Regions from separate parts of the Mesorhizobium sp. WSM4836 genome, predicted to be linked through region 2. Evidence: predicted binding sites of a transcription regulator. Region 2 holds the regulator's gene; the other holds the start of a gene.
What was found. Region 2 encodes LexA, which represses DNA repair genes until DNA is damaged. Its sites were predicted from a motif close to TGTTCNNNNTGTGTTCNG; they were not measured.
Positions count from the first base shown of each region.

Region 1: AC0L2P_RS04605 (DNA recombination protein RmuC) is a predicted target of LexA. The motif match lies at 7,062-7,079, and genes of this name have one in related genera.

Region 1 covers NZ_JBVVQF010000003.1:77,850-90,018, reverse strand. The annotation lists gene AC0L2P_RS04640 (AI-2E family transporter) at 1-960, opposite strand, end outside; gene AC0L2P_RS04635 (LLM class flavin-dependent oxidoreductase) at 1,068-2,129, opposite strand; gene AC0L2P_RS04630 (DUF6481 family protein) at 2,360-2,788, shown strand; gene AC0L2P_RS04625 (hypothetical protein) at 3,013-3,138, opposite strand; gene AC0L2P_RS04620 (transglutaminase-like domain-containing protein) at 3,354-4,163, shown strand; gene AC0L2P_RS04615 (cation diffusion facilitator family transporter) at 4,288-5,250, shown strand; gene AC0L2P_RS04610 (GFA family protein) at 5,316-5,720, shown strand; gene AC0L2P_RS04605 (DNA recombination protein RmuC) at 5,767-7,029, opposite strand; gene def (peptide deformylase) at 7,133-7,663, shown strand; gene AC0L2P_RS04595 (plasmid stabilization protein) at 7,677-7,973, shown strand; gene fmt (methionyl-tRNA formyltransferase) at 8,050-8,979, shown strand; gene AC0L2P_RS04585 (GNAT family N-acetyltransferase) at 8,976-9,485, shown strand; gene truA (tRNA pseudouridine(38-40) synthase TruA) at 9,504-10,259, shown strand; gene AC0L2P_RS04575 (transporter) at 10,241-10,849, opposite strand; gene dapE (succinyl-diaminopimelate desuccinylase) at 10,852-12,051, opposite strand.
Region 2 covers NZ_JBVVQF010000004.1:166,040-178,208, forward strand. The annotation lists gene kynU (kynureninase) at 1-871, opposite strand, end outside; gene lexA (transcriptional repressor LexA) at 1,317-2,048, shown strand; gene AC0L2P_RS06925 (ComEC/Rec2 family competence protein) at 2,042-4,507, opposite strand; gene gltX (glutamate--tRNA ligase) at 4,604-6,025, shown strand; gene gltA (citrate synthase) at 6,201-7,529, shown strand; gene lpxB (lipid-A-disaccharide synthase) at 7,599-8,765, opposite strand; gene AC0L2P_RS06945 (LpxI family protein) at 8,755-9,657, opposite strand; gene lpxA (acyl-ACP--UDP-N-acetylglucosamine O-acyltransferase) at 9,664-10,488, opposite strand; gene fabZ (3-hydroxyacyl-ACP dehydratase FabZ) at 10,502-10,966, opposite strand; gene lpxD (UDP-3-O-(3-hydroxymyristoyl)glucosamine N-acyltransferase) at 10,959-12,017, opposite strand.

The DNA of each region.
Region 1 (12,169 bases), on a different contig from region 2:
GATCTCGAGACGGCGGCCGACCACCGTCGGCGTCACGAACTGGCCTTCGACGACATCGCACATAAGGACGAAGGCTGGCGCCAGCAGCGCGTAGGAAATCGTGTCGAAGCTGATCAGCGCGATGATCGTAACCAGCGTGATGGTGGTCAGCGCCCCGATATAGGGCAAGAAATTGAGCAGAGCCGCTGCCGCGCCCCAGACCTGCGCGTTGGGCACGCCGAGTGCCCACAAACCGAGCCCGATGACCACGCCGAGACATGTATTGATGACCGTGACAGTAAGCAGATAGTGCGAGATTTCACGTTCGACGTCATAGACGACGCGCAGTGCCCGCTTCTTTTCGCTGAGACTGGGGAAGGACTGGACGATCTTTTCATAGAACATCGTGCCGGAGGCGAGCAGGAACAGCGACAGGACGAAGACAATGACGACGCTGGTGCCGGCCGACAGCACATTGCCGGCGGCTTGCGAGAGAATACCGGACGGCGCCATCGCCACTCTCTGAACGCCCGGCTCCTGGGATGTCTGTGTCAGGCCCTCGATCTGGCGCGAAATCTCCAAGATCCGTTCGAACGGACGGCGCAGTTGTGCCAGACGTTCGGTAAGCTGCTGGCCGATCGTCGAGGTGTTGTTGATGAGGTCGATGACCGGGCCGCTGAGCAGATATCCCGCGACGGCGACGAGGCAGAACGAAAGCAGCACCAGCAGTGTCGCCGAAATGACATCGGGCATGCCATGCTTGCGCAGGAAGCGAACGATCGGCGTTAGCGTCAGCGCCAGCAGGAAAGCCAGAATGACTGGCATGAAGAAGGCGCGGGCAAAATAAAGCGCGTAGATTGCCATCAGGATGAAGATGCCGAGGAGCAGCGAACGCATCAGATGCGCATCCGCCCGCGCCTCGACGCGCGGATCCGGGCTTTCGGCAGCGCTTGCGCCCGAAGCGGCGGGTTCGGCTTTCATTCTGACCCTCGGCGGCACACCGCGATTGGTGTGGACGTTGAAAACGCCTCTATGGCTTCAAGGTTCCGTTAGCCGACGTCACCGGCAAGGCCGCTAGCGGCCTTGCATCAGGCAACCGGCGCCGCCACGGCGGGAACGGCCTTCGCAGTTTCCCGGCGCACGATCGGCGCCACCTCGGTGCCGTAGAGTTCGATAGCCTTCATGACTTTGGCGTGCGGCATGGTGCCGATCGCCATTTGCAGCAGGAAGCGGTCGTTGCCGAACATCCTGTGCTGGGCAATGATCTTCTCGGCCACCTGTTCTGGATTGCCGACGAACAGCGCGCCGTTTGGGCCGCGCGATTGGTCGAAATGCGCCCGCGAAGTCGGCCCCCAGCCGCGCTCACGGCCGATGCGGTTCATCACCTCGGCCTGCGGCCCGTAGAAATCGCCGGCTGCCTGGTCCGTGGTCTCGGCGATGAAGCCGTGCACGTTGAGGCTGGTGGCAAGGCTCGCCGGATCGTTGCCGGCCCGCCTGGCCGCATCCCTATAGATGTCGAACAGCGGTGCGAACCGCGCCGGCTCGCCACCGATGATCGCCAGCGCCAGCGGCAACCCGAGCACGCCAGCCCGGCCCGCCGATTGCGGTGTGCCGCCGATCGCGATCCAGATCGGCAATTTGTCCTGCAGGGGCCGGGGATAGACGCCGCGATCGTTGATCGGCGCGCGCAGACTGCCCGACCAAGTAACCCTGACATGATCGCGGATGGCGAGCAGCAGGTCGAGCTTCTCGGCGAAGAGCTCGTCATAATCTTCGAGATCGTAGCCGAACAGCGGAAAGGATTCGATGAACGAGCCGCGCCCGGCCATGATCTCGGCCCGGCCGCCGGACAGAAGATCGAGGGTGGCAAACTGCTGGAAGACGCGAACCGGATCGTCGGAGGACAGCACGGTGACAGCGCTGGTCAGCCTTATGCGCTTGGTTCGTTCGGCCGCCGCCGCTAGTGCCACCACCGGAGCGGAGGCGGCGTAGTCGGGACGGTGGTGCTCGCCGAGACCAAAGACGTCCAGTCCGACCTGATCGGCGAGCTCGATCTCCTCGATCAGGTTGCGCAGCCGCTCATGCGCACCGATCGCACCGGGACCCGGTTCGGGGCTGACGTCGGCGAAGGTGTAGAGACCGAGTTCCATAGTGTGTCATCCCAGCGTTTTGTCCTGGCGCTACAGGTAGCGATCAGTCCGCCGCCCCGCCAGATGCCTGGATGGTGAACAGTGCGGGTGGCTTTCAGTCGAATTCAATCGAAATGGCGTCTCCCGGCTGCAACAGATCAGAATTTCATGGCTGGCATACCGTTTTGGCGCTTGAACTCTCGGTTTTCGCGCGTATGTAAGCCTCGCAAATTGACTCCAGGGAAGTGGACTTGGCTATCTACAGGGAAAAAGACATTTTCGAGCGGCGCAATGCCGCGAACGAGGCAAAAAAAGCGCTTCTGGAGCGCTTCAAGTCAAAGCCGGCGGCAGACGATCCTGCGGTGCTGGCACGACAGGCCGAACGCAAGGCGATCCTCGAGGCCCGTGCGATACGCGAGGCCGAAAAGGCCAGGCTGAAGCAGGAAAAGCTGGCGTGCGAAGCGGCCGAAAAGGCCGAGCGCGAGGCAGCTGCCGAAGCGGCACGGATTGCCGCCGAAGAAGCCGCACAGGCGGAAGCCAAGATCCGGGAAGCTGAAGAGAACGAGCGCATCGCCCGTTTTCTTGCTGACGAGGCTGAACGCAAGGCCAAGCGTGATGCGCGCTATGCCGCGCGCAAGCAACGCACCGGCAGGACGCCGCCCGGCTTCTCCGCGCGATAGCGCTTTCCGGCGCTGATCAGCCGAATTCAAGATTTGGGGCCGCCTTGCAGCGGCCCCGAACGTGTTTGTTTGTCCGTGGCGACTCAAGCCGCGAGCTTCAGTCCCATGATGCCGCCGACGATTAGCGCGATGCAGGACGATCATCGAGGGATGCGCGTGCGCTTGATGAACAATCATACCGCCGCGTTTGCGGCCGTCGAATAAGCCGAAACGGTAGCTGCGGCTTACTTGTCCTTCAGCTTCATCGCCTTCACCGGCGGTGCCTTCAGGGCCGGCGCCGGCGCCGGTTTCTTGGCGTCCTTCTTCGGCTTGCGGGCTTCCTTGCCTGCCTTCATCGCACCTTTAGCCATGATTCGTTCCTCCAGTTGATGTCTGGCGAAGTGAAACAAGAGAAAACGCTCGACTGCAAGAGGCCGCTGCCGTGCAGTCGCCCTGGCCGATGGCTGTCAACCGGTTTCTAATTCCCTCGTAAACCGCAGCGGTCCGTGCCATGGTCTTTTTCGCACTGCAGCATCAGCCCTTGCGTTTCGCCGGCTGGTGGTCAGGCAGGCCGGTCAGGACGACAATGCGGATTCACATCGGTTGCCAGATGAGCTTCGATTTCCCGCAGGAAACACCGCTGATCGCGATGCTCAACGTCCATTATTCGCGCGCATCCGATCTCGAACGGCCGGACTTCCTGACGTCGAACCCGCCGGTCTCGATCGAAAGCTACCGCGATAGTTTCGGCAATTGGTGCAACCGTTTCGTTGCGCCGGCCGGGCGCTTTGCGTTCGGCACGGACGCGGTCATCCGCGACCCCGGCTCCTTCGAGACGCGCGACTTGACGGCGTGGCAGCACGAGGTGCGCGATCTGCCGTCGGAGACGCTGCTGTTCCTGCTGCCCAGCCGATATTGCGAGAGCGACGTGCTGGCGAATGAAGCGTGGCGGCTGTTCGGCAGCACGCCGCTCGGCGTTCCGCGCGTTCAGGCCGTCTGCGACTTCGTCCATAACCACATCGTCTTCAATTATTTCAATGCACGGCCGACACGCACCGCTGCCGAAGCCTATCGCGAGCAGAGCGGTGTGTGCCGCGACTTTGCTCACCTCGCTGTTGCCTTCTGCCGCGCCCTGAACATTCCGACCCGCTACTGCACCGGCTATATCAGCGATATCGGCCTGCCGAAGCCGTGGTCTGACATGGATTTCGCCGCCTGGATGGAGGTCTATCTCGGCGGCCGCTGGCACGCGTTCGACCCGCGCAACAACGCGCCGCGCATCGGCCGGATCCTGATTGCCTCCGGACGCGATGCCGCCGATGTGCCGCTGACCCACATTTTCGGGCCGGGCGCGCTGGCTGGCTTCAAGGTCTGGACGGACGAGATCGTCGAATAGCCCCGCGCGCCGCCCGTTTGAACGACTGCACTTTTGAACAACTCGACGCTTCGGGCGTTGTGGGAGCTGTGGAGCGTGGGCGGGCGCTCCGCCAATCTCGGCGCATCAACCAAGGCGGCACACCATGGCGGCGCATGGCGGGTCGAAAAAAGTGATCTATGCGGCGCTCGCCGGAAATCTTGCGATCGCACTGACCAAATTCGCCGCTGCCTTGTCCACCGGCAGCTCGGCAATGCTGTCGGAAGGCGTCCATTCGCTGGTCGATACCGGCAATGGCAGCCTGCTGCTTTACGGTATGCACCGTGCCGCGCGCCCGGCCGATCGCACGCATCCGCTCGGCCATGGCCGCGAGCTGTACTTCTGGAGCTTCATCGTTGCGCTCCTCGTCTTTGCACTGGGCGCCGGCATATCGTTCTACGAAGGCGTGACGCACATCATGACGCCGGAGCCGATCGCCAACGCCAAGGTAAACTACGCTGTCCTTGGCCTTTCCTTCCTCTTCGAAGGCACCTCTTGGCTAGTGGCGCTGAAGGAGTTCCGTCACCAAAAAGGCAGCCACGGCTGGCTCGAGGCGGTGCAGCTCAGCAAGGATCCGAGTGTCTACACGGTACTCTTCGAGGACAGCGCGGCACTTCTCGGCCTCGTTGTCGCCTTCGCCGGCATATTGGCGGCGGAACGGCTGGACATGCCGAAGCTAGACGGCGCCGCGTCGATCGGTATCGCGCTCATCCTGGGCGCGACCGCGATCTTCCTGGCGCGCGAAAGCAAAAGCCTGCTGCTCGGTGAGCCTGCCTCGCCCGAGGTGCGAACAAAGGTGCTGGCCATCGTCCAGCAGGATCCGGCGGTGCAACGGGCGAATGGCGCGCTGACGCTGCATATGGGTCCGCACGAGATCGTCGCCGCTCTAAGCATCGAGTTCGAGGACCATTTGTCGGCGCCCGAGATAGAGACCTGCGTCGAACGCCTAGAGACGCGGCTGAGGGCAGAGATGCCGGAGCTCACACGGCTCTTCGTCAAGCCGCAGACCACCGGCACCTGGGAACGCCGGAGTAAGGCCTTGGCGGCGTCCGGAGGGGAACCGGCCTGAGGAAATGGCTGCGCCATCGGGCAGTCCCGGTTATGATTGCGGGCCAAAGCTCGGGAGGAACGAAGATGAAAATCGACGGCGGGTGTCATTGCGGCGCCATAACTTACGAGGCTGAGGTCGATCCGGAGAAGACCACCATTTGTCACTGCATCGATTGTCAGAAGCTAACCGGAACGGCCTTTCGCGTCACCGTGCCGGCGTCCGAGGACAATTACAGGATCACCAAGGGCACGCCGAAGATCTACATCAAGACCGGTTCGAGCGGCGCCAAGCGCGCCCAGGCATTTTGCGGCGAGTGCGGCTCGCATCTCTACGCCACATCGGCGGGCGCGGGACCGAAGGTTTACGGCATCAGAGTCGGCACGGCGCGGCAGCGCGATCAACTGGTGCCGAGAAAGCAGATCTGGCATCGCTCGGCGCTGCATTGGCTGCCGGAATTCGAAGGCACGACCATCATCGAGGAGCAGTAGCGCCGGACCCAGGCGAAGCGATCGGCTCCGGGTTCCAGCATAGCTCTCAATCGTCGCCTTCGACGACCCTCAGCCTCAATTGTCCCGTTTTCGAATCGGCGACACGCGGGCTGCTTTCCGCTTTTGCTCCGCTGCCATTCGAACCAGCAGTGTCCTCCGCCGGCTGCACGCCAAACTCCAACGCCTCGATCTTTTGTCCGCGCCTAGTCACCTTCGATGTCGAGACCAGGATGTCCTCGATATCCTTGGCCGATTGGCCGAAATGCGTCTGCAATTTGCGCACCCGATCGTCGAGCCGAGAGACGTCTTCCATCAGCCGGATAACCTCGCCCTGGATGAGGTGCGCCTGCTCGCGCATGCGGGCATCCTTGAGAATTGCCTGGATAACCTGGATCGACAGCATCAAAAGCGACGGCGAGACGATGACGATCCGTGAGCGATGCGCCTTTTGGACAATGGCCTCGAAATTCTCATGGATCTCGGCGAACACCGATTCCGAAGGCACGAACATGAAGGCGGTATCCTGCGTCTCGCCCTGGATCAGGTATTTTTCGGCGATGTCGCGGACATGCACCTCGATGTCGCGGCGGAAAGCCTGAGCGGCGGACTTCTGCAGGTCGGCGCCTTCGGCGGCACGGATGGCATTCCAGGCCTCGAGCGGAAACTTTGCATCAATGGCAAGCGACGGTGCGCCGTTCGGCATCTTCACCAGGCAGTCGGGCCGGCTGCCATTCGACAAGGTGGCCTGGAATTCATAGGCGCCGTGCGGCAATCCGTCGGCGACGATTGCTTCCATGCGCGACTGCCCGAAGGCGCCGCGCGTCTGCTTGTTGGAAAGGATCGCCTGCAATTGCACGACCTGGCCGGCCAGCGACTGGATGTTGCCTTGCGCGATATCGATGACCGCCAGCCGCTCTTGCAACTTGGCGAGGCTTTCATGTGTCGATCTCGTCTGCTCGGTCATGGTCTGGCCCAGGCGGCCGGTCATGGCATCGAGACGCTGGCCAATCGACTGTGTCAGTTCCGCCTGGCGCGCGCCGAACACTTCCGCGATGGCGCCCATGCGGCCCTGCATTTCCGCCTGGCTTGCCAAGATGCCGGCCATCCGCACCTCGGCGTCGCGGGCATGGTCGGCGGCTTCGGCGGCCGCCACCGCACGCGCCTTGGCCGATCGCCAGAGCGCAACGACGAGCGCCACGAACAGGCCGAGGAACAGCATTGCGCCGAAACCCAGGGCATGGCCGAGCGTGATCGTGGTGGCGCCGAGGCGGGCGACAGGTTCGGACAGGATGGTGGCCAGATCGTTCATGCCGACAGCATAGATGATTCGGTGTGCCGGCACAGATCAAAACGTGAACGACCCAAAGGCGTCCCGGTTGACGCTTTTCCTGCGAGGTCTTAGGTGAGACGCCATGTCGATCAAGCCGCTTATCATCCTCCCCGATCCCGTCCTGCGCCAGGTTTCAAAACCGGTCGAGCGTGTCGACGGCGATCTGCGCAAACTGGCCGGCGACATGCTGGACACCATGTATGACGCGCCCGGCATCGGCCTCGCGGCGATCCAGGTTGGCGAACCCTTGCGCATGCTGGTGATCGACCTCGCCAAGGAGGACGAGACGCCGGCACCACACGTCTTCATCAATCCCGAAATCCTCGAAAGCTCCGACCAGCGTTCGGTCTATGAGGAAGGCTGCCTGTCGATCCCCGATTATTATGCCGAGGTCGAGCGGCCGGCGGCGGTGCGGGTGAAATATCTCGATCGCGACGGCAAGCTGCAGGAGATCGAGGCCGAAGGGCTGATGGCGACCTGCCTGCAGCACGAGATCGACCATCTCAACGGCGTACTGTTCATCGATCACATCTCAAAACTGAAGCGCGACATGGTGGTCAAGAAGTTCAAAAAGCTCGCCAGAGACAAGGCGCCGGGCAAGATGGTGGGGTAAGGCGATGGTCGATATGCTGATCAGAAATATTCCCGAATCCTTGAAGCATGAAATCGAACAGGCCGCGCAGAAGGGCGGCCAGAGCTTGTCGGGCAAGGCGATCGACCTTTTGTTGAAAGGCATGACCGCCGAAAGGCAAGCTGGGCTGATACCGGGTCTTTCGCCATGGGACGTCATCCGCGGGGCATTCGCCGCCGAAAACGCAATTGACGACGAATTCGGCAAGATCACGGACGAAATTGAGGCAGAGAGGAAAGGCGACTTTGGTCGCCGACCTGCAATGTCCGCGACTTCGACGGGCTTGACCTGAAGCTCGTAAACCCGTTTGAAGCGGGCGCCTGACCGACTTGGCGGACGACTAGATCGGATCCCGGAACAAAATGCCCCTGCGTGTCATCTTTATGGGTACGCCTGAATTCTCGGTGCCGACCTTGCGGGCGATTGCGGGGGCAGGGCATGAATTGGCAGCCGTCTACACGCAGCCGCCGCGCGCCGGCGGCCGGCGCGGGCTTGAGCTGACGCCGTCGCCGGTGCAGCGCGAGGCGGATCGGTTGGGGGTCGAGGTTCGCACGCCGGTGTCGCTGAAGAGCGAGGCGGAGCAGGAGGCGTTCCGCGCCTTGCGTGCCGACGTCGCCGTGGTCGTCGCCTACGGGCTGCTTCTGCCCAAACCCATTATCGAGGCGCCGCGGCTCGGTTGCCTCAACGGTCACGCATCGCTGTTGCCGCGCTGGCGTGGCGCTGCCCCTATCCAGCGCGCCATCACGGCCGGCGATACCGAGACGGGAATGATGGTGATGCGGATGGAGGAAGGCCTCGACACCGGGCCGGTGGCAATGGTTGAAAAATGCGCCATTGGACCCGACATGACGGCCGGCGATCTGCACCACCGGCTGATGGTCTTGGGTGCTGCGCTGATGGTGCAAGCGCTCGAACGGCTGGAGCGGAATACGCTGACATTTACCGCACAGGCGGAGGTGGGGGTGACCTACGCCAAGAAAATCGATAAATCGGAGACTCGCATAGACTGGCTGCGACCTGCCGGCGACGTGCACAACCAGGTTCGCGGCCTGTCGCCCTTTCCCGGTGCATGGTGCGAGGCCGAAATCGGCGGCCGCGTGGAACGGCTGAAACTGCTTCGCTCGACGCTCTCGCAAGGCGCCGGCGAACCGGGAGGAATTCTCGATGACCGGCTGACGGTCGCCTGCGGGTCAGGCGCGATCAGGCTGGTCGAAGTTCAACGTGCGGGCGGAAGGCCCATTGCCGCGCAGGAGTTTCTGCGCGGGGCCAAGCTCGAAGAAGGAATGAAACTGTCATGAGCATGATGTCCATACGGGCGGCGACGCCGCGGGACCGCGAGGCGATCCGCCTTGTCGAAGAACACGCATTCGGCCAGCAGACGGAGGCCGGACTGGTCGACGCGCTGGTCACCGGCGGTGATGCCGTCGTCGAACTGGTGGCGGACGAAGACGGGCAGGTAGTCGGCCATATCCTGTTTTCACGGCTCTTCGTGCAGAATGGCGGCAAGAGCTTTCCGGCGGTGGCTTTGGCGCCTCTGGCGGTCGAGCCGTCGTTCCACGGCACCGGCATCGGCGGTGCCCTGGTCCGCGAGGCGCATATCCGCCTGAAGGCTACTGGCGAGACGCTCGCCGTGGTGCTCGGTGATCCGGCTTACTATGGACGTTTCGGCTACACCCGCGCCCTTGCCGCGAAATTCGAGAGCGAGTATCAAAGCGAGGCTCTGCAGGCGCTTGCCTGGGGCGAGGCGCCGGAAACTGGCAGGCTGGTCTACGCCTCGGCTTTCGGCTCAGCCCTCGCCGCCTGATTTCGCCTCGATCCGGGAATGCCGCGTTTTCGCCTCGACATCGAATATGACGGCAGTCTCTTCGCCGGCTGGCAGCGCCAGGCCAACCAGCCTTCGGTGCAGCAGGCGATCGAGCAGGCGATCGAGAAGTTCTGTGGTGAGCAGGTTTCGCTGCGCGCCGCCGGCCGCACCGATGCCGGCGTCCATGCGACCGCTCAGGTGGCGCATGTCGATCTGATCAAGGCATGGCCCAGCGAGAAGGTGCGCGACGCCGTCAACGCGCATCTGCAAGCGGCCAAGGCGCGCATCGCCATCCTGAAGGCCGCCATCGTGCCGGATAGCTTCGATGCGCGTTTCTCGGCGATCGGTCGCCATTACCTCTACCGCATGGTCAACCGCCGCGCGCCGGCGGCGCTCGACAAGGGCAAGATCTGGTGGGTACCGAAGCAGCTCGACGCCGGTGCCATGCACGAAGCGGCAAAGGTGCTGCTTGGCCGGCATGATTTCACAACCTTCCGCTCGACCCAGTGCCAGGCCACCAGCCCGGTCCGCACGCTCGACCGGCTGGAGGTCAGCCGGTCGGGCGATTTGATTGAGGTCCGCGCTTCGGCGCGGTCATTCCTGCACAACCAGGTGCGCTCGATGGTCGGCTCGCTCAAACGTGTCGGCGAAGGCGGCTGGACCATCGCCGACCTCAAGGCGGCGCTCGAGGCGCGCGACCGTGCGGCCTGCGGTCAGGTGGCGCCGCCCGACGGGCTGTTTCTCGTTGGCGTCGATTATCCGACGCCTGGCTGATCCGGCACGCTGATCCCGAGCAGCGCCTGCAGGCCGAACAGGACGATCAGCGACGCCACGAACATACCGGCAAAAACAGCGCTGCCGACAGCCGCACCCCTGCCGATCGCGACATTGGTCATCCGCCAGGTCAGTACCATTGACAGCGCGAACAGCAGCAGCGACACCAGTCCGGAGACTTCGTTGGCCGACGTCAGGAAAAGCCGGATCAACGCCGCCGGCAGCATCATCCAGGCGATGATCGCCGAGGCCCAGTTGCTGGCCACGACATAATGCACGAAACGGCCGCCGACACCGACCCGCGGCGCCACCAGGGCGAGGCCTATGAGTGGCAGCACCCATGCGCCGATGTCGACAGTGGCCAGGCGGATCAACATGCTGAAACGGCCGACGAATGCATTGGGGTCGCCGATCTCGTTGGCAATACCGACCCAGCCGACGATCAGTGCCGGGGCCGCGACGACGATAGCAAAAAAGGAGTTCCAGAAACCGTCCGCCGAAAGGTCGAGCAGGCGAAATCCGTCGGCCTTGCCGAGCATCAGCCGCCAGGCACCGGCAAGCGAAGCGTAGGTTTCATCCGCTGAAAGCATCACTAGGATATGTCCCGCGCAAACCAGTCTTCAACGAAGCGCAGATAAATCTGCGTCAACGTCTCAAGGTCGGCAATCGCCACGCGTTCGTCGACCATGTGCATGGTCTTGCCTACAAGGCCGAATTCGACCACCGGACAATAATCCTTGATGAAGCGTGCATCGGAGGTGCCGCCCGAGGTGGAGAGCGCCGGGTTCCTGCCGGTCACCGCCTTGATCGAGCCGCCAAGCGTCTCGATCAACCTGTCGTCGCGTGTCAGGAAAACATGGCTCGGCCCGTCGCGCCAAGCGATCTCGTAGTCGACCGGCGACTTCTTGCCGGCGCGATATTTCTTGCGTTTCGCCGCCCGGTCGAGGCGGTTGTGGATCTCGGCCTGGATCGTCTCGGCGGTCCATGTGTCGTTGAAGCGGATATTGAAGGTAGCTGCTGCCTTCGCCGGGATGACGTTGGTGGCAGGATTGCCGACATCGATGGAGGTCACCTCAAGATTGGTCGGCTGGAAATCCCTTGTTCCGTTGTCGAAGACGGGATGCAGCAAGGCGTCGACCAGCGTCACCAGGCCGCGCACCGGATTGTCGGCTAGCTGCGGATAGGCGGCGTGGCCCTGGCGGCCGTTGACGACGACCGTGCCCGACAGCGAGCCGCGCCGGCCGATCTTGATCATGTCGCCGAGCGCGTCGGGATTGGTTGGCTCGCCGACGATCGCAGCATGCCATTTTTCGCCCTTGGCAGCCGCCCATTCGAGCAGCTTCGTCGTGCCGTTGATCGCCGGCCCTTCCTCATCGCCGGTGATCAGCAGCGAGACCGACCCTTTCGGGCCGCCCTTCTGCGCGATGTGCCGCGCTACCGCTGCGACGAAACAAGCGATGCCGCCCTTCATGTCGACGGCGCCGCGGCCGAACATCTCGCCATTGGCGATATCGGCAGCAAAGGGCAGGTGCGTCCAGGCTGTTTCATCGCCCACCGGCACCACATCGGTATGGCCGGCAAACATCAGATGCGGGCCGTTGCCGGAACGCCGTGCGTAAAGGTTCTCGATGTCAGGTGTGCCGGATTCGGAAAACACCGGGCGCTCGACGGCAAAGCCGAGCGGCTTCAACATTTCTTCCAGCGCGCTCAGCACACCGCCTTCGGCGGGTGTCACGGAAGCGCAGCGGATGAGAGCAGCCAGATTTCTGGCCGGATCGGTAGGCAGCGTCATGGGCAAAAGCGATAGTCGAAAGCGCAAGGCCTGTCACGGCCAGACATAAGGGCCAGCCATGCCGCCGACATTATGGTTTTCATGCCGTATAGTTGCGGCAAGGCCTCTCGACCAGGAC
Region 2 (12,169 bases):
TCAGCGTGCGCATCGACAGGACCGGCTGGGTGCCGCACAGAAAACGGCGGATGCCGGTGCCGGCCGTATAGCCTGGCTCGAAGGCGAATGGCCGTGCATGCCCCCACCAGCCGGTGAGCGGCTGCTGGATGTCGGCAAGATGCCGCTCAGCCGCATAGATGAAGGCAGGCGCGCCCGGTCCGCCATTCAGATATTTGTAGGTGCAGCCAGCGGCAAAATCGGCGTTTGCCTTGTCGAGCTCGACTGGCATCGCACCGGCGGTGTGGCAGAGATCCCAGACGACCATCGCACCGGCTTCCTGGGCCCTGCGCGTCAGCGCGGGCATATCGCGCAGTTCGCCCGACTTGTAGTTGACGTGATTAACCAGCACCACGGCGGTGCGTTCGTCGATCAGCTCTTCGATGGTCGGCGCGTCGACACCCGACAGGCGCAGCAGCGTATCTTTTTGCGTGGAAACCACACCCTCAGCCATGTAGAGGTCGGTCGGAAAACTATCGCCCTCGGCGACGATGACCCGCCGCTCCGGCCGCATGGCCATGGCGGCGTGCAGCAGCTTGTAGATGTTGACCGACGTCGTGTCGCAGACCACCGTCTGGCCGGCCGCGGCACCGATCAGGCGCCCGAGCTGGTCGCCAAGTTCAAGCGGCATGTTGAACCAGCCGGCCGTGTTCCATGCGCGGATGAGATCATGCGACCATTCTTCGGTCGCGGCCTTGCGCAATTCATCGAAAGCGGCACGTGAAGCAGCTCCTAGCGAATTGCCGTCGAGATAGACCACTCCTTGCGGCAACACAAAGCGGTCGCGCATTGCCCGCAGCGGATCCGCGGCATCCATCGCCTTTATGGCCGCGAGATCGGGAATCCCTGTCATGATTTGACTGCTCCCCCAAGATCCAACGCAACGCCGGACACGCATCGACTGTTCTTCCAATACCTGGTTGCGCGCAGCAAGGCTCACCGGCGAGAAGCGCCCTGACCAGGCGGTGGAAACGAGGACTTAACCGAGGTTGGCGTTTTGAGTTCGTTTCGTTCACGGTGCATTGACCAAACCGCAGAGTCGATACGAGTTCAATTCCGTGCCCTTTGCCGACCGGCGGCCGAAGGCCAGCGTGGCCTTTCGGGAAGCCAGAAGAGCGCAAACGAAAGCAGAATCAAGGCGATGAGGCTCGCGGCGGTGAAAATGGGGTACCCCGGTAGAGGCGTCGTTTGTTTCCCGAGCCTTAACGCATTCATTAAACTTTAAACAGTTGCGGAACACAACTGGAACAGATAGTGTTTGTTCTGGGTTTGTTTTTCTGATTCTGTTGGGGGTCGTTATGCTGACACGCAAACAACACGAACTGCTTATGTTCATCCACGAAAGGTTGAAGGAAAGCGGTATCCCGCCTTCCTTCGACGAGATGAAGGAAGCGCTCGACCTGGCTTCCAAATCCGGAATCCACCGGCTGATTACGGCGCTGGAGGAGCGCGGCTTCATTCGCCGTTTGCCCAACCGGGCCCGTGCGCTGGAGGTGCTGCGCCTGCCTGACTCGATCGCCCCCGGCCTCAATGCGGCACGCAAGTTCTCGCCGAGTGTCATCCAGGGCAGTCTTGGGCAAGGCGGTCCTCGGCAAGGCAAGCCGGCCCCTTCGCGCCCTGCAGCCGGCAATGATGACGATGTCGTCGCCGCCATTTCGATCCCAGTGATGGGCCGCATCGCCGCCGGTGTGCCGATCGATGCCATCCAGCACCAGACGCATTCGATTTCGGTGCCGCCGGATATGATCATGGGCGGCGAGCATTATGCGCTCGAGGTCAAAGGTGATTCGATGATCGAGGCCGGCATTTTCGACGGCGACACGGTGATTATCCGCAATGCCGATACGGCGAGCCCCGGTGAGATCGTGGTGGCACTGGTCGACGAGGAGGAAGCGACGCTGAAGCGCTTCCGCCGCAAGGGCGCCTCGATCGCCCTGGAAGCCGCCAATCCGGCCTACGAGACGCGCATCTTCGGACCAGACAGGGTCAAGGTGCAAGGCAAGCTCGTCGGACTGATCCGCCGCTACTGAGTTCCGCCCTTGGCGCCAGCTTTGGGTTTGTCGGCCCTGCGGTATGGCGGCAGGCCCCGTGCCGCGCGTGAAAATTTTCGCTGCACGTGCCAGGGCCGGTATGATTTTTCGATCGCGAAACGGATTTCGGCGCGCGTTGCCGCTTGTGGATCGAAATAGACGGCCGCACTTCCCGCGCGCGCCAGTTGCCGTTTGGTGACGACGAGGACCAGCCGGTCGTAGTAGCAGGGATTATGGGCGGTGGCGTCGTCGATGACGATCAAGCTGGCAAAGGCGCAGGCTGGCCCTGCAGCATCGCGGTCCTTGGCTTGCGCGATGATCGCGCCGGATGGATGCCGGGCAAGGCAGAGACCGTCCGTGCAAATGAACGGCATGCCGGGCGGTAGGTCGGCCGGATCGGCAATGTCGAATTGCGGATCGTTCTTTCCAGGTGTTTCCGGCGCGACGATAGCCTCTGATGTGAGCGCGCGTTTCCAGTTGTCGATGGTGAACTCATTCGGGCCTGCCCGGTTGACCGCGAGTTCACCGCTGCCGATCGGCAGCGCGACCAGCCGTGCGTCCTCCGAGATCAATACATCGGGTACGCGGGTCTGCGTTGTCGTTAGCAAGCCGGCGAGCGCAAAAGGAAGTGCCACGAGCCGCAGCCAGGTCGTCGCCATGCTGGCAATGACGAGGGCGATCGTCACCAAAAGGACAGATCTCAGCGAAATCAGCCCGACCGCATCGATCGGCGAGCGTTCGGAGATCCACCCGGACAGGGCGATCATCGCCGTCAGCCCCTTGCCCATCACGTAGAGGAAAGGCCCGTCCGCGCCGAACGGCATCGCCAGCGCACTGAGGACGGCGAAGGGCATGACGACCAGTGAGACGATAGGCATGATGGCCAGATTGGCGAGCAGGCTGAGCGGCGCCACGCGCTGGAAATGCCATATGGCGAAAAGCGCCGTGGCGCTCCCTGCAATGATCGAGGTCATCGCCAGGCCGCCCATCCCCAGCAGAACCTTTCGAGCGGCAAAGCGTAGCGGCGACCGCCGGGGCGGCGGCGTGGTGGCCCTGCCGGCGCGGTAATCGGACCAGCCTGCATAGGCGCCGACAAGGGCCGCCGTCGCGGCGAAGGACATCTGGAAGCTCGGACCGACCACCTCGTGCGGCGACACCAGAATGACCGCGATGGCCGAGATCGCCAGATTGCGCATGGTGAGCGCGGCCCGGTCGAACAGCACGGCGATAAGCATCACCGCCAACATGATGAAGCTGCGTTCGGCCGCCACCACAATGCCGGAAAAGACGAGGTAGGCCGCAATCGAAAAAAGCGCGGCGGCGGCCGCATATTTCTTGACCGGCCGTCGCGATGAGAAATCCGGAAACAGCGCAAAGGCGCCGCGCAGCAGCGCCATGATGGTGCCGGCGACCAACGCCATATGCAGCCCCGAGATGGAGATGATGTGGTAGATGCCGGTACGCCGCATCGCTTCGTTGATCTCTTCGGGAATGCCGGCGCGCACGCCGACGATCAGCGCAGCAGCAATCTCGCCCTCAGCGCCGCCGATGACGCTGCGGATATGGTCCGCGATGGATTCGCGCGCGTCTTCGATCGCGGAAGAAAGCCGCGCGGCAAGCGGCATGCTGCCCGACGGCACGACTTTCGGATTGCCCAGAAAAAAGCCGCTGCCGCCGATACCGGCGAAATAGCTGTCGAAGGAGAAATCATAGCTGTCGGGCCGCACCGGCCCGGTCGGCGGCAGCAGCCGCGCATAGCCGGCGATCTCGGAACCGGCGGTCAGCTCAGCCGGTATCTTCATCGCCGAAACGCGGACCCGTTCCGGCATGTAGCGCAGTGTCGGCCTGGCAGTCGAGATCACATCGATCGTCAGCCTGATGCGGCCGCTCGCCATGGGCTCGAACGATACGACGCGACCCGTGAGGCGCGTCGAGATTTCGGAACCGAGCATATGCGTTCCGACACGCCAGGTCTCGACCTTGGCGGCAAGCACGCCAAGCGCGCAGAGCAACGCCGCCATGAAGCATAGGCGGGTTCTGGGCCACGACCGCGAGGCGACGGCACAGACGGCTGCCAAGGCGACGATTGCGATCGGCTGTGGAAAGGCTGGCTCTACCGCCAGCGAAAAATATACGACCACCCCGCATGCGAGGAACACCGGCACCAGCAGGAAGGCGACCCCACGGTCGAGCTCCAGGCCGGCCGCCGAGGTTACGCCGTTGCGGAGACGGGACGGTGACGGGAGGCGGAAACGCCGGCGTAGGCGCACGATGGGCTCGGCCGCGGGCACGGGAACCGTTGCTGGGTCGCTCGCCGGCAGCGACCGGGCATCAAAGCGTGGAGCCGGCAGCAAGGCCGGTGCCGGCAGGACAGGCAGGGGCGTGGCAAACAGCAAGCGTTCGCTGACGCCGCTGCCAACGTCCTCGCCCTCGCCCGCACCACGGCCTCGCACAGCCATCGGGTCTGCCCCTTGCGCCCTCGACCTCCTATGCTACATGAACGCGCAACGCGCGAAAGTCCGCAAACCCACTTCCTTCGCCTGCCTGAGAGTTCCATGCCCGACAAGGTCGTCACCCGTTTTGCCCCCTCGCCCACCGGCTATCTGCATATTGGCGGGGCGCGCACGGCGCTGTTCAACTGGCTGTATGCCAAGCACACAGCCGGCACGATGCTGCTGCGCATCGAGGACACCGACCGCGAGCGTTCCACCGATGCGGCAACCGCGGCCATCCTCGACGGGCTTTCCTGGCTCGGCCTGACATGGGACGGTGAGCCGGTGTCGCAGTTCGAGCGTGCGCCGCGCCATCGCGAGGTTGCCGAGGAGCTCGTTCGCATGGGCAAGGCCTATTATTGTTATGCGACGCCTGCCGAGTTGGAGGCAATGCGCGAGAGCGCACGGGCCAAGGGGCTACCTCCCCGCTATGACGGTCGCTGGCGCGACCGCGACCCCTCGGAGGCGCCGGCCGGCGCCAAGGGGGCGATCCGCATCAAGGCGCCGACAGACGGCGAGACGGTTGTGCATGACCGCGTCCAGGGCGACGTGCGCTTTCCCAACAAGGATCTCGACGATTTCATTATTCTGCGCTCGGACGGCAACCCGACCTACATGCATGCCGTCGTCGTCGACGATCACGACATGGGCGTCACCCACATCATCCGCGGCGACGACCATTTGACCAATGCCGCCCGCCAGACGGTGATCTACCATGCCATGGGGTGGGAGGTGCCGTCGATGTCGCATATCCCGCTGATCCACGGTGCCGACGGCGCCAAGCTTTCGAAACGTCACGGTGCGCTCGGCGTCGAGGCCTATCGAGCCATGGGCTACCTGCCAGAGGCGCTGCTCAATTATCTGGCGAGGCTTGGCTGGAGCCACGGCGACGATGAGATCATGTCGATCGCCGACATGATCGCATGGTTCGACATCGGCGACGTCAACAAAGGCGCCGCCCGTTTCGACTTCGCCAAGCTCGAGGCGCTGAACGGCGTGCACATGCGCCGCATGAACGACGCGACGCTGCTCGATATCCTCATCGCCACTCTGCCCTATCTCGAAGGCGGCCCGGCGATCGCAGCTAGCCTCGACGACAGACGCAAGGCGCAATTGCTTGCCGCTTTGCCGGGCCTGAAGGAACGCGCAAAGACGCTGGTCGAACTTGTTGAAAGGGCTGCATTCCTGTTCGTCGAGCGGCCGCTGCCGGTCGACGAGAAGGCGGCGGCGCTGCTCAGCGGTGAGGCGCGCGCGATCCTGCAGGGCGCTCATGCGGCACTGGCCGCGGTTTCTGAATGGTCTGCCGCCTCGGCGGAAGCCGCGATCCGCGACTATGCGCAGGCCGGCGGCCACAAACTCGGCGCCGTGGCCCAACCGTTGCGGGCCGCGCTCACCGGCAAAAGCACCTCGCCCGGCGTCTTCGATGTGCTGGCCGTGCTTGGCCGCGAGGAAAGTCTGGCGCGGATCGCTGATCAAATCGATTAGGAAACTGGCCCAAGAAGATTGGCATTGAAAGGTGTGTTTCGCAGTGCAACATTGGGTCTTGGCCTAAATCTGGCCCGCAGATTCAGTTGCGGGCGCAAATGTGCGTATTCCGATGCTTTTGACGTGTTCAGATATTTTGCTGTTGCCGGCCTGAGGAAACAAAAAGGAGTTTGCTATGACCGAACCTGCGACAAAGATGGAATTTGGCGGCAAAACCCAGGCGTCGACGGCAAAACTGCAACTCGACGGCAAAACCCATGAATTCAAGATACGAAGTGGTTCGGTAGGACCAGACGTCATCGACATCGGTTCGCTCTACAACACCACCGGCGTCTTTACCTATGATCCCGGCTTTACGTCGACGGCGAGCTGCGAATCGGAAATCACCTTCATCGATGGCGATGCCGGTATTCTTTTGCACCGCGGCTACCCAATCGACCAGCTGGCCGAGCACGGCGACTTCCTCGAAGTCTGCTATCTCTTGCTCTACGGAGAACTACCGACCAAGGCGCAGAAGGACGATTTCGACTACCGGGTGACGCGCCACACCATGGTTCATGAGCAGATGTCGCGCTTCTTCACCGGCTTCCGCCGCGATGCGCATCCGATGGCGGTGATGTGCGGCGTGGTCGGCGCGCTGTCGGCCTTCTATCACGATTCGACCGACATCTCCGACCCTTATCAACGCATGGTCGCCTCAATGCGGCTGATCGCCAAGATGCCGACGATCGCGGCGATGGCGTACAAATACCACATCGGCCAGCCGTTCATTTACCCGAAGAACGAGCTGAATTTCGCAGCCAATTTCCTGCACATGTGCTTCGCCGTGCCTTGCGAGGAATACAAGATCAATCCGGTGCTGGCGCGCGCGATGGAGCGCATCTTCATCTTGCACGCCGATCACGAACAGAACGCCTCGACTTCGACCGTCCGTCTGGCCGGCTCGTCTGGCGCCAATCCCTTTGCCTGTATCGCTGCCGGCATCGCCTGCCTGTGGGGTCCCGCACATGGCGGCGCCAACGAAGCGGCCCTGAACATGCTGGGCGAGATCGGCCATGTCGATCACATCCCGGAATTCATTGCGCGCGCCAAAGATAAGAACGATCCGTTCCGATTGATGGGATTTGGCCACCGCGTTTACAAGAACTACGATCCGCGCGCCAAGATCATGCAGAAGACCGCGCACGAGGTCCTGGGCGAGCTCGGCATCAAGGACGATCCGCTGCTCGACATCGCCATGGAGCTGGAAAAAATCGCGCTGACCGATTCCTATTTCATCGAGAAGAAGCTCTATCCGAACGTCGATTTCTATTCCGGAATAACGCTAAAGGCGCTGGGCTTCCCCACCACCATGTTCACCGTGCTGTTCGCGGTCGCCCGCACCGTCGGCTGGATCGCGCAGTGGAAGGAGATGATCGAGGACCCGCACCAGAAGATCGGTCGCCCGCGACAGCTCTATACGGGCGCGCCGGAACGGGATTATGTGCCGATCGCGAAGCGGTGAAGATAGAGAATAGTGAATAGGAGTAGCGAAGCGTCGCTCGTTGTCTATACAAGCCTGTTCACTACTCACTCACTTCCCCACCATCCCCATCACCACCCCCGCGGCAATCTCGCCTGACGGCTTGGCGGTTGCCATACGCCCGGCAATGTCGGCAAAACCATCCTTCTGCCAGGTGCGGTAGGCGGTATCGGAGAACAGCGCTTCCAGCTGCCGCGCCTGATAATGCGGCCGCACATATTGGTTGTAGTGTTCCGGCACAACCGGCCGGTCGGCGATGAGATTGGGCAAGGCTGCGCTCCATACTTTGATCAGCGGCTGCGCCATGCGCATGACGGGATCGAGCCGGTAGCAGGAGATCATCGGCACACCCGCCAGTGCCAGTTCCAGCGATACGGTCCCCGACGCGATCAGCGCCGCATCCGCCTTGCCGAAGGCCTGCCATTTACGTTCGGCATCAAGGATGATCTCCGGCTTCTCGTCCCAGCTCGCAACCGAGGTCCTGACCAGGTCGGCGACGTGCGGGACGGTTGGCAACAGCAGGCGCAGGCGGTGCCCGCGTCCCCGCAGGATCGACACCGTTTCGCCGAACGGCCCGACCAGGCGTCGCACCTCGCCGCGACGCGAACCGGGCAAGACAAGCAAGGTTTTGACGTGATCTGCGGACAGGTCACGCGGCTGCGCCTGCGCCCTGGCGGCACTGATTATGCCCGGATCATGTGCAAGGCGATGCCCGACATAGGTGCCAGGCGGCCCGCCCAGGCGAGCGAGTTCCTTCACCTCGAACGGCAGGACGCAAAGGATGTGATCGACATATGGCTTCATCGCCGCCGCCCTGCCCGGTCGCCAAGCCCACACGCTCGGGCAGACATAGTGGACAATCGGAATCGTCGGATCGGCGGCACGCACCTTTTTGCCGACGCGCAGCGAGAAATCCGGGCTGTCGATGGTGATAAGACAGTCGGGCTTTTCATCGACAATGGCGTTTGCCGTCTGGCCGATCCGCCGTATCAGGCGCGGCAGGTCGCGCAGAATAGCGCTAAGCCCCATCAGCGCGATCTCGTTGCCGTCGAACAATGGCGCCACGCCGAGCGCCTGCAAATGGCGGCCGCCAATGCCTACGAGCCGAACGTCGCGCCCGGTCATGCGCTTTAACGCCTGCACAAGGTCGGCGCCAAGCAGGTCGCCGGACTCCTCGCCGGCGACGACGGCTATCTTCAACGGCCGCTCATTCGCCATGCGCCGGCTCCGCAGCAGGCAGGCCGATCACGAACAGGCCTAGCGCATTGGCACGCCCGATCGTGGCGGGACCTTCGAGCACCAGCGAACGGCCGGCTTCGACGGCAATGCCGGCCAGTCCGGCGGCATGCGCCGCACCGACGGTCAGCGGACCGATGGAGGGCAGATCGGCACGCAGTTCCTGACCGGGCTTGGCGCATTTGACCAGGACGCCACGCGTCCTGCCGGCCAGCCTGCCGTGCCCGCGCAACTCCCTTGTCCGCTCGAGCAGCCCGTCGGTGCCTTCGACGCCTTCCAACGCAATGGCGCGGCCGCCGACCGCAACAGCCGCCTGGCCGATATCCAGCGCGCCGATGGCTTTTGCCGCCGCGTGCGCCGCCTCGATGTCGCGCCAGTCGGATTTGCGTGGCGCCGCCTTGGTCAGCAGGCCTTCGGCGGCGACCAGCTCCGGCACGATCTCGTGAGCGCCGACGACCTTGATGCCGCTGCGCTCGATCCTGCGCACGAACAGTTTCAGCACTGTATCGTCCCCCCGGGTTACACCGACGAAGAGACTGGGAAGCCAGGCGAGCAGGCCCAAATTGAGGCGCATGGCGCTCAGCCTGGGGCGGCGCGTGATATGACCCGCGGTTACGAGATGCGTAACGTGATGCCGCTTAAGGATCGGCAGCAGCGAGCCGACGTCTTCCAACCTCAAGGTTGCCTGCTCATAGGGCTCGAAATCGGCTATGCGATCGACCTCGCCGGCCGCGATCACGACGAAGGGCGATTTTCCTTGCCGGGCGAGCGCTCGGGCAATTTCGACCGGGAGACTGCCGCCGCCGGCGATGATGCCGACCTTGGCATCTGGCGCGAGATCAAGGCCCTTTCCGGCAGCCTCAATCTTCGTCATCTGCCCTCAGTCTTCATCGGTATCGTCGCCATCTTTAAGCGACGGCACGGCATAGTGCCGCTTGCCACGGCCAGCGATGAAATCGACGATCTTCATGGCAGTCGGCGACAAGGCGAATTCCGCCTTGGCGAATTCGATGTTTTCGCCGACGGTCCGAGAACGATCGAAGATCGTCTTGTAGGCTTTGCGCAGCAAGTGGATCTCCGAACGCGGCAGGCCGGCACGCTTCAGGCCAATGACGTTGAGGCCGCGAAGACTGGCACGGTTGCCAACCGCGATAGCGTAGGGAATGACGTCGCCGACGATCGCCGAGCAGCCGCCGAGAAAGGCGTTATCGCCGATGCGGACAAACTGATGAACCGCGGTAAGGCCGCCGATGTAGACATTGTCACCGACTTCGCAATGCCCGCCTAACGTGGCTTGATTGGCGAAAGTGGCGTTCTTGCCGACCACGCAGTCATGGGCAATATGGGCATAGGCGAGAAAATTGCCGTTGTCGCCGACCGTCGTTTCGGCGCGGCTGGAATCGGTACCGAGATGCATGGTGACGCCTTCGCGGATCATGCAGTTCTCGCCGATCACCAGTGTGGTACGGCCACCCTTGTGTTTGGTGTTCTGCGGCGGTCCGCCCAGTATCGCCATTGGATAAACCTTGGTCGATGCACCGATGGTGGTCGCGCCCATCACCGAGACATGGCTGACCAGTTCGACGCGGTCGCCGATCACGGCGTCGGGGCCGATGTGGCAGAAGGGCCCGATGCGGGCGCCCTCGCCGATTTGGGCTCCTGCCTCGATGACCGACGATGGATGGATGACTGTCTGGATTTTCATTAGCATTCGTTTATCAGCCGCTTGCGACCATCATCGCCGATATCTCGGCTTCCGCCGCCTTGGCGCCATCGACGAGGGCCTCGCAAGCGAATTTGAGAAGATTGCCGCGTTTTTTGATTTTTTTCACATGGATTTTCAACTGGTCGCCTGGAACGACCGGCTTGCGGAACTTGGCATTGTCTATGGTCAGGAAATAAACCAGCGACGGCTTTTCAGTACCGAGGCTGCGGATGCAGATAGCGCCGGCCGTCTGTGCCATCGCCTCGACGATCAGCACGCCGGGCATGACCGGCTGGTCGGGGAAATGACCTTGGAAATGCGGCTCGTTTATGGTGACGTTCTTGATGCCGATGGCGGATTCGTCACCATCGATGTCGACGATACGGTCGATCATCAAGAACGGATAGCGGTGCGGCAGGAGCTTCATCAGCCGCATTATGTCAACCGCTTCGAGCGTCGCCGCTGCGATGTCAGCCATTTCCCCCCTCACCCTGTTTGCGCGTCCGTGCAAGTCTGCGCAAGGCCGCTATCTCGCGCATGGCTTCCGCCATCGGCTGCGCCGGATATCCTCCCCAAATCTCACCTGCAGGCACATTGCTCATAAACCCGCTTCTTGCCGCAAGCTTGGCCCCGGACCCTATAGTCAAATGATCCGCTAGGCCGACGCCGCCACCCATGGTGACGTTGTCGCCTACCGTCACGGAACCGGAGATACCCGAAAGCCCTGCAATTATGCAATTGCGGCCGATGCGAACGTTGTGCGCGATCTGCACCAGATTGTCGATCTTGGTGCCCTGGCCGATGATCGTGTCGGACATGGCGCCGCGATCGACAGTCGTATTCGACCCGATCTCGACGTCGTCCTGGATGATTACGCGGCCGATCTGCGGAACCCGCTCAGGACCCTTGGCGCCGGCCACAAAACCGAAGCCATCCTGGCCGATCCTGGCACCGCCATGAATGATGACGTGATTGCCAATCAACGCATATTGCACGCTGGCACCTGGACCGACATAGCCGTCGCGGCCGATCTGCGAGGACGGACCGATGACCGCATGAGGGGCAATGACGGTTCCGCTGCCGATGGCCGCGCGCGGTCCGATGACCGCGCCTGCTTCGATGATCGCGCCGGCCTCGACATGCGCAGTGGGATCGACATGGGCGTACGGCGAGATACCGGTTTCGCCGGTCATCGGTCCAGGTGTCGCAGCCGCCGGGAACAGCAGGCGCCCCACCATTGCGAATGCCTGCTGCGGGCGCGGATGCACCAGCACCGCGATGCCTGCCGGCGCCTTGCCGGCAAATTCGGAAGGGCAGAGAACCGCTGCCGCCCGCAGCGACTGCATCAGGGTGAAATTGCGCCTGCCATCGACGAAGACAAGAGCGTTCTCGCCGCCTTCGTTGGCGGGCGCCAGAGCCTCTATCGACACGTCGGAGAGGCCGGAATCGACAAGCGTCGAGCCGGTCAGATTCGCGACTTCGCCGGCCGTATACCGGCGTGAGGGCGCGAAGAACACCGGATCGGTCATTCCAGAAGCAATATCCAGCTAGCGCATGACCCCGAAAATCGGAAATCGACCCTCGGAAAGGATCATGCGCAAATCAAAGTGCTACAACGTCCTTTCCGCGTCCGATAGGACGCGCTGCGCTGTAGTGTCGGATCACTGCCCTCCGGATCCAA